One region of the Chryseobacterium sp. MEBOG06 genome, then DNA from elsewhere that is predicted to be linked to it. Evidence: riboswitches for the same ligand, from Rfam matches in the RefSeq annotation. Region 1 holds a riboswitch; the other holds the start of a gene.
What was found. Region 1 has a riboswitch for S-adenosylmethionine ahead of LF887_RS02200 (alpha/beta fold hydrolase). Riboswitches for the same ligand answer to the same signal wherever they lie in the genome.
Positions count from the first base shown of each region.

Region 1 (4,674 bases):
TCATTAAAATTCCTTGGAGCCTCAAAATTTGGATCCCCTTTCAGCCACTTTCCGACATTATAGTGATAGAATTGTTTATTCCAAAGAAGTCCGGCAAAAGCCTGTCTTTGTACATTCTTCTCATCTTCGTTTACAGTATCATACTGAACCTCGGTGTAAAAATCTTCAGCTTCCGTTTTTCTGATCTCGAAGATTTCATCAAACCCAGCAAAAGGTTCATTTGTTTCGACTGGACATAATCTGAATTCAAAAACTTTAGACTGGCCTGCCTCAATCATTTCATCAATCAGAAAAGAAGCTTTACTTCCTCTTTTTTCCGGATTTACCGTATTGGTCTGATGAATAAGAAAATTATTGATTCCATCTTTGAAATAACTATTTTCAGCCAAAGGAGCTCCATAAAGCTTTGAAGTATTGGTCTCATTCTCACAAAATACACTTTGTGCATTTCCATTCTTCGAGTATATTTTTTTGATTGAAATACTGTCATGCCCAATATTAATGCTTCCGTCATGAGAATCCGCATTCAGTGCTCCCTTATAAGTATTGTAGCCCCATTTCCAGTTATTTCTGAACCAGGCGGTCGGTATTACGACAATGGGTGCATCATGCTGGCTTCTGTTGCAGATAGTAACTCTGGCCAGAATATCGTTGTGATCTGCTTTACAGTATTCAATAAAAATATCAAAATACTCATCATTATCAAAAATTCCTGTGTCAAAAATCTCATACTCCGGGTCTTTCTTGCTACGCCTTCCATTTTCTGTAACAAGATCATCATAAGGAAACTCTCCGATAGGGTACTTGTACACCATTTTCATATAGCTATGAGTGGGAGTGTTATCCAGATAATAAAAAATCTCCTTAATATCTTCACCGTGATTCCCCTGTGGATTGCTCAATCCAAAGAAGCGTTCTTTTACAATTTTGTCCCTCTTATTCCAGAATGAAAAAGCAAAGCAGAAAAGCTGTTTAACATCAGAAATTCCTGCAATACCTTCCTCGCCCCATCGGTAAGCGTAGCTCTCCGCATTATTGTGATTGGTATGGTTCCATGCATTTCCGTTGGTACTGTAGTCTTCACGTACATTGCCCCATTGCCGGTTGCTTACATAAGGTCCCCAGTTTTTCCATTTGGTATCTTGCAATCTTTCCTTTTCGGCAGTCATATATCATCATTTTTCCATACGAAGTTAGTTTTTTTGAAAAATAATTCCAATTCCTTTTATCTGAATAATTATTAATATTGCTTTGAAACACTTGTGTTTAAAGGCTTTTAAAAATATTAAATTATTTTTTTTTTGAAATTAAAAGAAAATAGCTACCTTTGCACCATTCGTTCATTCAAATATTGAAAATGTTATCAAGAAAGGTTGAGGGATTAGACCCTATGAAACCTTAGCAACCCTTTGTGCAAGCAAAGAAGGTGCTACGTTCTACCAAATAATTTTGGACAGATAACTTACTGAAGTTCTTTTCAGCCATTTCCTGTGGCATTTTCAATTGTATTAAAATAATAGAATTGAAAACAGAACTAAACTATATTAATCTTTCGTATCAAACGAATTCCAAAAAGGAATATCATATCTCGTTAAGCTATCAGCTTTTCGGGAAAGACCTGTTTACAGCTCCCATCATCCTGATCAATCATGCCCTTACCGGAAACTCTGCAGTTTCAGGTGAAAAAGGCTGGTGGCAGCAGTTGGTAGGCGAAAACCAGATCGTTGATACCAATAAATACACAGTTCTTTGTTTTAATATACCCGGAAACGGTTACGATAACTTTTTAATTGAAGATTATGAAGATTTCACCCCTTCAGATATAGCCGGTCTATTTCTGAAAGGTCTTGAAGCTTTAAAGATCAAAAACTTATATGCCATTATTGGAGGCTCTCTGGGAGGAGGCATTGCATGGGAAATGCTTGCAAAACAACCTGCACTTGCAGATATTTTTATCCCTATAGCTTGTGATTACAAAACTCACGACTGGCTTCATGCCCAATGTATGGTTCAGAAATTTTTATTGAATGATAAAGATGAACCTTTACAAAAGGCAAGAATCCATGCCATGTTATGCTACAGAACTCCACAATCGCTCAATGATAGATTTCAAAATAAATACAATCAGGAGAAACAGCGCTTAGAATCCGAAGACTGGCTGGTTTATCACGGTAATGCGCTAAACGAAAGATTTAGTTTAAAAGCATACAGGCTGATGAATCATCTTTTGATGAATATTAACGCAAATGAAGCCGCTCTGGAGAAGATAGAAGCACGAATGCACATGATCTCCGTAGATACAGACTTATTCTTTCCAGCCTCTGAAATCCGAATGTGCTTTGAAAAGCTGAAAGAGAAAAATAAGAATGTCTCTTATCATGAGATCCAATCAATACACGGGCACGATGCCTTCCTAATGGAATATCAACAATTAAATAATATCATAAAAAACATTTTATACAGTAATGAAAAAGGTTAACGAAATAAAGTTTTTAAAGAACAGATCAATCATCAAATTTGAAGGAGAAGATTTCTCAGGCGAAATCGGAATTGACGGGCGTATTTTTAAAGCGCTTACTTTAGCGCGTATCAGTGTAGGAGTAATTTCCCAGCAAGCGATAGAAAACGGAATCTCAATATTGGTTCAGGAAGTGGATGCGGAAAAAGCAGTAGCTTGTCTTATTGACGAATTCGAATCAGAAAGAAAATCAGGAAAAGTATCACAGATTTATAGCATCAACAATGTTTCTGTAATAGGTTTCGTCGCAGAAGATTTTAATAAAGTTCTTGCAGAATTGGCCAGAAATAATGTCTTTCCGTTGCTGTTAAACCAGATAGCAGGGGAAAACAGAGTCAATATAGTTGTTACCTCTTCACAAGATGAAAAAACTAAAAATATTATAGAATCTGAAATTTTCAAAAAGCCTAAAACCGTTCATTTGGCTATTATTGGCCATGGAAATGTAGGGAAAACTTTGATCAATCAGGTATTAGAATCTTCTGATGAGATCAAAAGACGTAAAAATATAGACCTTAAGGTAGTGGCTGTAGCTAACTCCAGAAAAATAGCATTCAACAAAAAAGGATTTGAATCTAACTGGAGTGATGAGGTGCTTACAGCAGAACATCCGTCAAAAGTTGAAGAGCTGATTAATTTCTCCAACGAAAATCAACTGGAAAACCTGATCGTTGTTGACAATACAGCAAGTAAAGATTTTGTCAAAAACTACCATACGCTGGCAGAAAACGGCTTTGACCTTGTTTCTTCCAATAAAATTTTCAATACACTGCCTATCGAAGAATACCGCAAGTTGAGATATACTTTGAATAAAAAGAACAGACGTTACCTCTATGAAACCAATGTAGGAGCAGGTCTTCCATTAATTGATACAATCAAATTATTACACCTTTCAGGAGAAAATATTACAAGAATTAAAGGAGTTTTCTCTGGAACATTGAGCTATGTTTTCAATAATTTTTCTTTGAGAAACGATAAATTTTCAACCATTATCAATGAAGCGTTAGAAAAAGGCTATACCGAACCGGATCCAAGAGAAGATTTATCAGGAAATGATGTGGCAAGAAAATTATTGATCCTGGCAAGAGAATTAGACTTAATCAATGAATTCTCAGATATTAATATCCAGAACCTTGTTCCTGAAAGCTTACTTGAAGTTTCAAAATCAGAGTTCCTTACAAGGCTGGAAGAATTAGACGAAGAATATCAAAAAATCAAAGAAAATCAGGAGCCGGGTCATGTATTGAGATATGTAGGTGATTTGCATGGTGATCTTCAGAAAGAGAAAGGAGAATTGGATGTAAAATTGATTTCTGTTCCTGCAACTTCAGCATTAGGACAATTGAAAGGTTCAGATTCCATCTTTGAAATTTATACAGAAAGCTACGGTGAAAACCCAATCGTTATCATGGGAGCCGGAGCTGGAGCACTGGTAACAGCAAGAGGTGTTTTTGGAGATATTTTAAGACTAAGTGAAACGAAATAATATTAAGGCAACAGTATAATAATGTAGCAGTTTACCAATGATGATCATTCTAAGCAAAAGCGAAGAATCTCATGGTTACACTGCTGCATTGGTCAATTAATTAAAACTATATGGAAAATTTTGAAACATCAGCAATAAGAACGCAGACAGAAAGAACTCAGTTTGATGAGCACTCCACACCATTATATCTTACATCCAGCTTTATCTTTCAGGATGCAGAAGATATGAGAGCCAGCTTTGCCGAAGAAAAATCTAAAAACCTGTACAGCCGGTTTTCCAATCCTAATGTAACAGAGTTTACAGAGAAAATTGCAAAAATGGAAGGTGCAGAGGCTGGTTATGCATTTGCAACCGGAATGGCAGCAATTTATTCTACATTTGCTGCATTATTAAATGCCGGAGATCATATTGTAAGCTGCCAGTCGGTTTTCGGGTCTACTCATACTTTATTCACAAAGTATTTCCCGAAATGGAATATTGAAACCACTTATTTCAAAGCAGAAGATGCACAGAATGTAGAACAGTATATTAAACCGAATACAAAAATTTTATACCTTGAAACTCCTACCAATCCCGCTATTGAAATTCTGGATCTTGAGTTTTTCGGACAGATTGCGAAAAAACATAATCTTATTTTTATTGTAGATAACTGTTTTGCAACACCTTATCT
Region 1 covers NZ_CP084580.1:477,014-481,687, forward strand. Annotated here, with positions in the region: gene LF887_RS02195 (MGH1-like glycoside hydrolase domain-containing protein) at 1-1,169, opposite strand, end outside; SAM riboswitch class I at 1,358-1,464, shown strand; gene LF887_RS02200 (alpha/beta fold hydrolase) at 1,523-2,479, shown strand; gene LF887_RS02205 (ACT domain-containing protein) at 2,466-4,004, shown strand; gene LF887_RS02210 (O-succinylhomoserine sulfhydrylase) at 4,115-4,674, shown strand, end outside.

Region 2 (4,674 bases), 160 kb from region 1:
AAGAAGATTGTTTACCTTTCAGCAGATGCATTCGGAGTACTTCCTCCGGTTTCTATCCTTAATGAAGATCAGGCACAGTATCACTTCCTTTGTGGCTATACGTCTAAATTAGCGGGTACTGAAAGAGGGATTACTGAACCTCAGCCATCTTTCTCACCTGCATTTGGAGAAGCTTTCCTTACACTACACCCAACAATGTATTCTAAAACATTGATCGGTAAAATGCAGGAGCACGGAGCTAAAGCATATTTAGTAAATACAGGTTGGAACGGAACGGGTAAGAGAATTTCGCTGAAAGATACAAGAGCAATTATTGATACAATCATTGATGGTTCTATTGATAATGCTCCTAAAACTCAGGTTCCGATTATGAATCTTGAAATTCCTACTGAACTTCCAAACGTTTCTGCAGGTATTTTAGATCCTAGAGATACTTATGAGATGGCTTCAGAGTGGGAAGAAAAAGCTAGAGATCTGGCTTCAAGATATATCAAGAACTTTGAGCAGTACTGTGATACTGAGGCAGGAAGAAAATTGATCGCTTCAGGACCTCAATTGCAGGAACAGACTACTTAATAAAATTCCTTATAATACATACAAAAGCCTCATCACTGATGAGGCTTTTTTAATATTTCTGGCAATGTTCAATCAGTTTGTTCTGGTCATCCAGTTTTTTTATTGTTGATTTGATTGATTCTTCACTCAGGTTTTTGATGATGATAAAATGGCTGGCGGAGAAATAATAATCATTGTCCAGGATCTCATCTACATATTTCGGAGTGGTAAAAGTCAACCAATATTTTTCTTTATCTGTGAACTCTATGGTCACTTCTATCTCATCAGATTCAGCGTTGTCTATCTTGTCATCAATATGGATAGAAAGAATTTCAGGTTCTTTATTAAGACTAAAGTAGTATTTTGAATACCACTTCAATTTATTTTCATCATTAAAAACCCTAATATTCTCATCATTTATTTTCTGAATAACATAGGATTTTCTTTTTGTTAATTGATTAGAATAGACGCCGACAGAATTACAGAAAATTTCATCTTTTACTTTCATGGATTATTGTATTACTGATACATAAATATCTGAGTAGACTCTTGCTAAAATGAACTCTATAAATTATTGCAGACTTAATAAAGCCAGCCTGTACCCATCCATTCCAAATCCTGATAATACAGAATCTGTGCAGGCTGCCGTTACAGATTTCTGTCTGAATTCTTCTCTTTTGTAAATATTGCTGATGTGAACTTCTACTTTACGCTTTTGAATATTCTTTAAACAATCTGCTATAGCATATGAATAGTGAGTGAAAGCACCGGGATTGATAACAACCGCTTCAAAATCATCTTCCTGAAGCCTGTTGATAAGCTCGCCCTCAATATTGGATTGATAATATTTCAATTCATGAGAAGGAAATTCTGATTTTAGATTTTCCAAGTAGCTTTCCATAGAAACTGTTCCGTAGATTTCCGGTTCTCTGGTTCCTAAAAGATTAAGATTAGGTCCATTTATAATTAAAACTTTCATTCTATAAAATTAAAAAGTTTTTTCAATTAAAGATTAAAAATTTCTTATAAGCTTCATTTTTATTTCTTGAAATATTAATAATGATATTTATCATATTTATTAAAATCGTAATTCGTTAAATGTTCTGTTTTAGTGAGTTTTATAAAATCTTATGTTAATTTTTGAAAAATTATCATGAAAATTTAATAAGTCTACTTGTTTTGTAGACTAAAAGTTTATAGCTTTGCAACCATATTTCGATCGGCTTATAAAGAAAGATGGAGGGAACTGACCCTGCGAAATCTTGACAACCTGCTATACGTAAGGTGTTACATTCAGCCTATAAAGGAAAAATAAGCATTTGGTTTATCGTATTTATCGATGCCCTTTGCTGTCTTTTCTGCAAGGGGTTAATTTTTAATATTTGATAAACAAAATTGATTATGATTAATAAAACTTTATTTAATTCTAAAATTTGGATACCGCCAGTAGCTGTATTTTTCTTAGGAATTGCAAGTGTAAGCGGGCAGACTTCCAGGTTGAAAAAAGATACGCTCCGTGAAAAGGAGATTGATGAAGTAGTTGTAGTAGCATACGGAAAGGCTAAAAGAAACAGCTATACAGGTTCAGTAGCAACTATTTCCAGTGATAAAATTAACAATAGACCTGTAACCAATATTACCAAAGCTCTGGAAGGACAGGTAGCGGGGGTTCAGGCAACAAGTGCTTCAGGGCAGCCAGGGGCTATTTCTACAATCAGAATCAGAGGAATTGGATCAATCAGTGCTTCCAGTGATCCACTTTATGTAGTGGATGGAATTCCTTTTGATGGAAACCTAAACTCTATAAGTCCAAGTGATATTGAATCCATAAGTGTTTTAAAAGATGCTACAGCAAGTGCTTTGTACGGATCCAGAGGAGCAAACGGAATCATTATCATTACTACGAAATCCGGGAAAAAAGGCGAAGCTAAAATTAACTTTAATATAAGCCAGGGGTTCTCCGGAAGAGCAGTAAAAGATTATGAGCAGGTGAATACGGATCAGTATTTTCAATTATACTGGGAAGCTTTGAGAAACGGATATCAATCCGGTAAAATATCTTCACAGCAGGCCGGCCAGATGGCAACTGATAATCTTGTTTCAACCCTTGGGATTAACCCTTACGGAGCAAGTTATCCGAAACCGGTAGGGACGGACGGGAAACTTTTGCCGGGAGCATCACCTCTATGGAATGATAACTGGAGAGATATACTGCAAAGAGTAGCTTCCAGAAACCAGGTAGATCTGGATATTAGCGGTGGAAGTGAAAAAAGCAATTATTTCTTTTCCCTCGGATATCTGGATGATAAAGGAATGGCTATTGAATCAGGATTTAAAAGGTATAATACAAGATTAAAGATTAATTCTGAAGTGAAAAAATGGCTGAATGTTGGGGTGAACTTAAGTTACACAAACAGTGTTCAGCAGGCTCCTACCTCTTCAGATTCCAAGGCAAGTAATATTATCAATGCGGCACGGTTCATTCCTTCATTCTATCCTTATTATGAAAGAAATGCAGATGGTTCATATGTTGTAGATGCAGCGGGAAACAGAATTTATGATTTTGGAAAATACAGACCAACCAATGCTCTTCAGAATCAGAATGCTGCAGCAACTTTACCGTTGGATAAAAACGAAAATCAGGAAGATAATTTTTCTGGTAAAGGATTCCTTGATTTTACATTCTTACCTGAGCTAAAGTTCAAGACCAGTTTTTCTGTTGATCTGGTTAATTATAATGGACATTATTACTCAAACCCGCTTCTTGGACAGGGAGCTGAGATCGGAGGCTCGGTAACGAGAACCAATAGCAGAACACTTTCTTATACAACGAGTAATATTCTGACTTTTGATAAAAAATTTGGAAAACACCATGTGAATGCTTTGGCAGGACATGAGTTCTACAAATACGATTACCAGACCATATCCGGTACCAGAAGCCAGTTTTCTCTGCCTTACTATTATGAGCCGGATGCGGCTTCTTTATTGGGAAGTTTCAGTGGAAACAGTAATAAATTAAGTTTATTGAGTTTCCTTGGAAAAGTAGAGTATGACTATAACAATACCTATTTCCTATCTGCTTCCGGAAGGGCGGACAGTTCTTCGAGATTCTCGCCGGATAACAGATGGGGGAGGTTCTGGTCTGTTGGAGGTTCATGGAAGATCTCAAATGAAGAATTTATCAAAAACCTGAACACCTTCAATCAGTTGACATTACGTGCAAGTTACGGTGGTCAGGGGAATGATAAGTTACTGCGTCCGAATGGGCAGCCTCTTTATTATGCCTATCAGGAACTGTACAGGTTCATCAGCCTTGGAGGAGAACCGGGAACAACTCTGGAGAAAACATCTACAAAGAACGTGAAGTGGGAAACCAACCTTAATTTAAATGTAGGGTTAGAGTTTGCCGTTCTGAATAACAGAGTTAAAGGAAATATTGAATACTTCGAGCGAAAAAGCCAGGATCTGTTGTTTAATATGCCTGTTGCACCATCATTGGGGATCAGCGATTATCCGGCAAATATTGGGACAATTAAAAATTCCGGATTCGAGTTCTCGTTATTTACTACCCCGATCAGGAATGATAATTTCCAGTGGAATGTAGATATAAACCTAAGTACTTTAAATAATAAAGTGACCAAGTTACCGGCAGGATCTCTTGTTGTAGGAACTAAACTTTTACGCGAAGGTGGTTCTGTATATGATTTCTTTATTCCGGAATGGGCAGGAGTAGATCCTAGCAACGGAAAGCCTCTATGGAAAACGATTTCTACAGATGCTAACGGAAATTCTGTGGAAGGAACAACATCAGAGTATTCAAAAGCAACAAAAATAATACAGGGTTCTGCGCTGCCTAAGCTGACTGGGGGAATCAGTACTAGTATCACTTATAAGAATTTTGATTTTTCAGGGTTACTGACATTTAAAATAGGAGGGAAGATTCTCGATACCGATTATACTTCAATCATGCATAACGGAAGTGCCGGAGGACGTGCATGGAGTGCAGAAATGCTGAACAGGTGGACACCGGAAAATCCTAATACAGATGTGCCGGGATTGAGCACAACAACGAATAACTGGACGTCAACATCTTCGAGATTCTTATACTCAGGAACGTAT
Region 2 covers NZ_CP084580.1:318,289-322,962, forward strand. Annotated here, with positions in the region: gene pckA (phosphoenolpyruvate carboxykinase (ATP)) at 1-576, shown strand, start outside; gene LF887_RS01375 (hypothetical protein) at 626-1,063, opposite strand; gene LF887_RS01380 (type II 3-dehydroquinate dehydratase) at 1,127-1,534, opposite strand; SAM riboswitch class I at 1,777-1,873, shown strand; gene LF887_RS01385 (SusC/RagA family TonB-linked outer membrane protein) at 1,957-4,674, shown strand, end outside.
Region 2: another riboswitch for S-adenosylmethionine. It lies ahead of LF887_RS01385 (SusC/RagA family TonB-linked outer membrane protein); the one in region 1 lies ahead of LF887_RS02200 (alpha/beta fold hydrolase).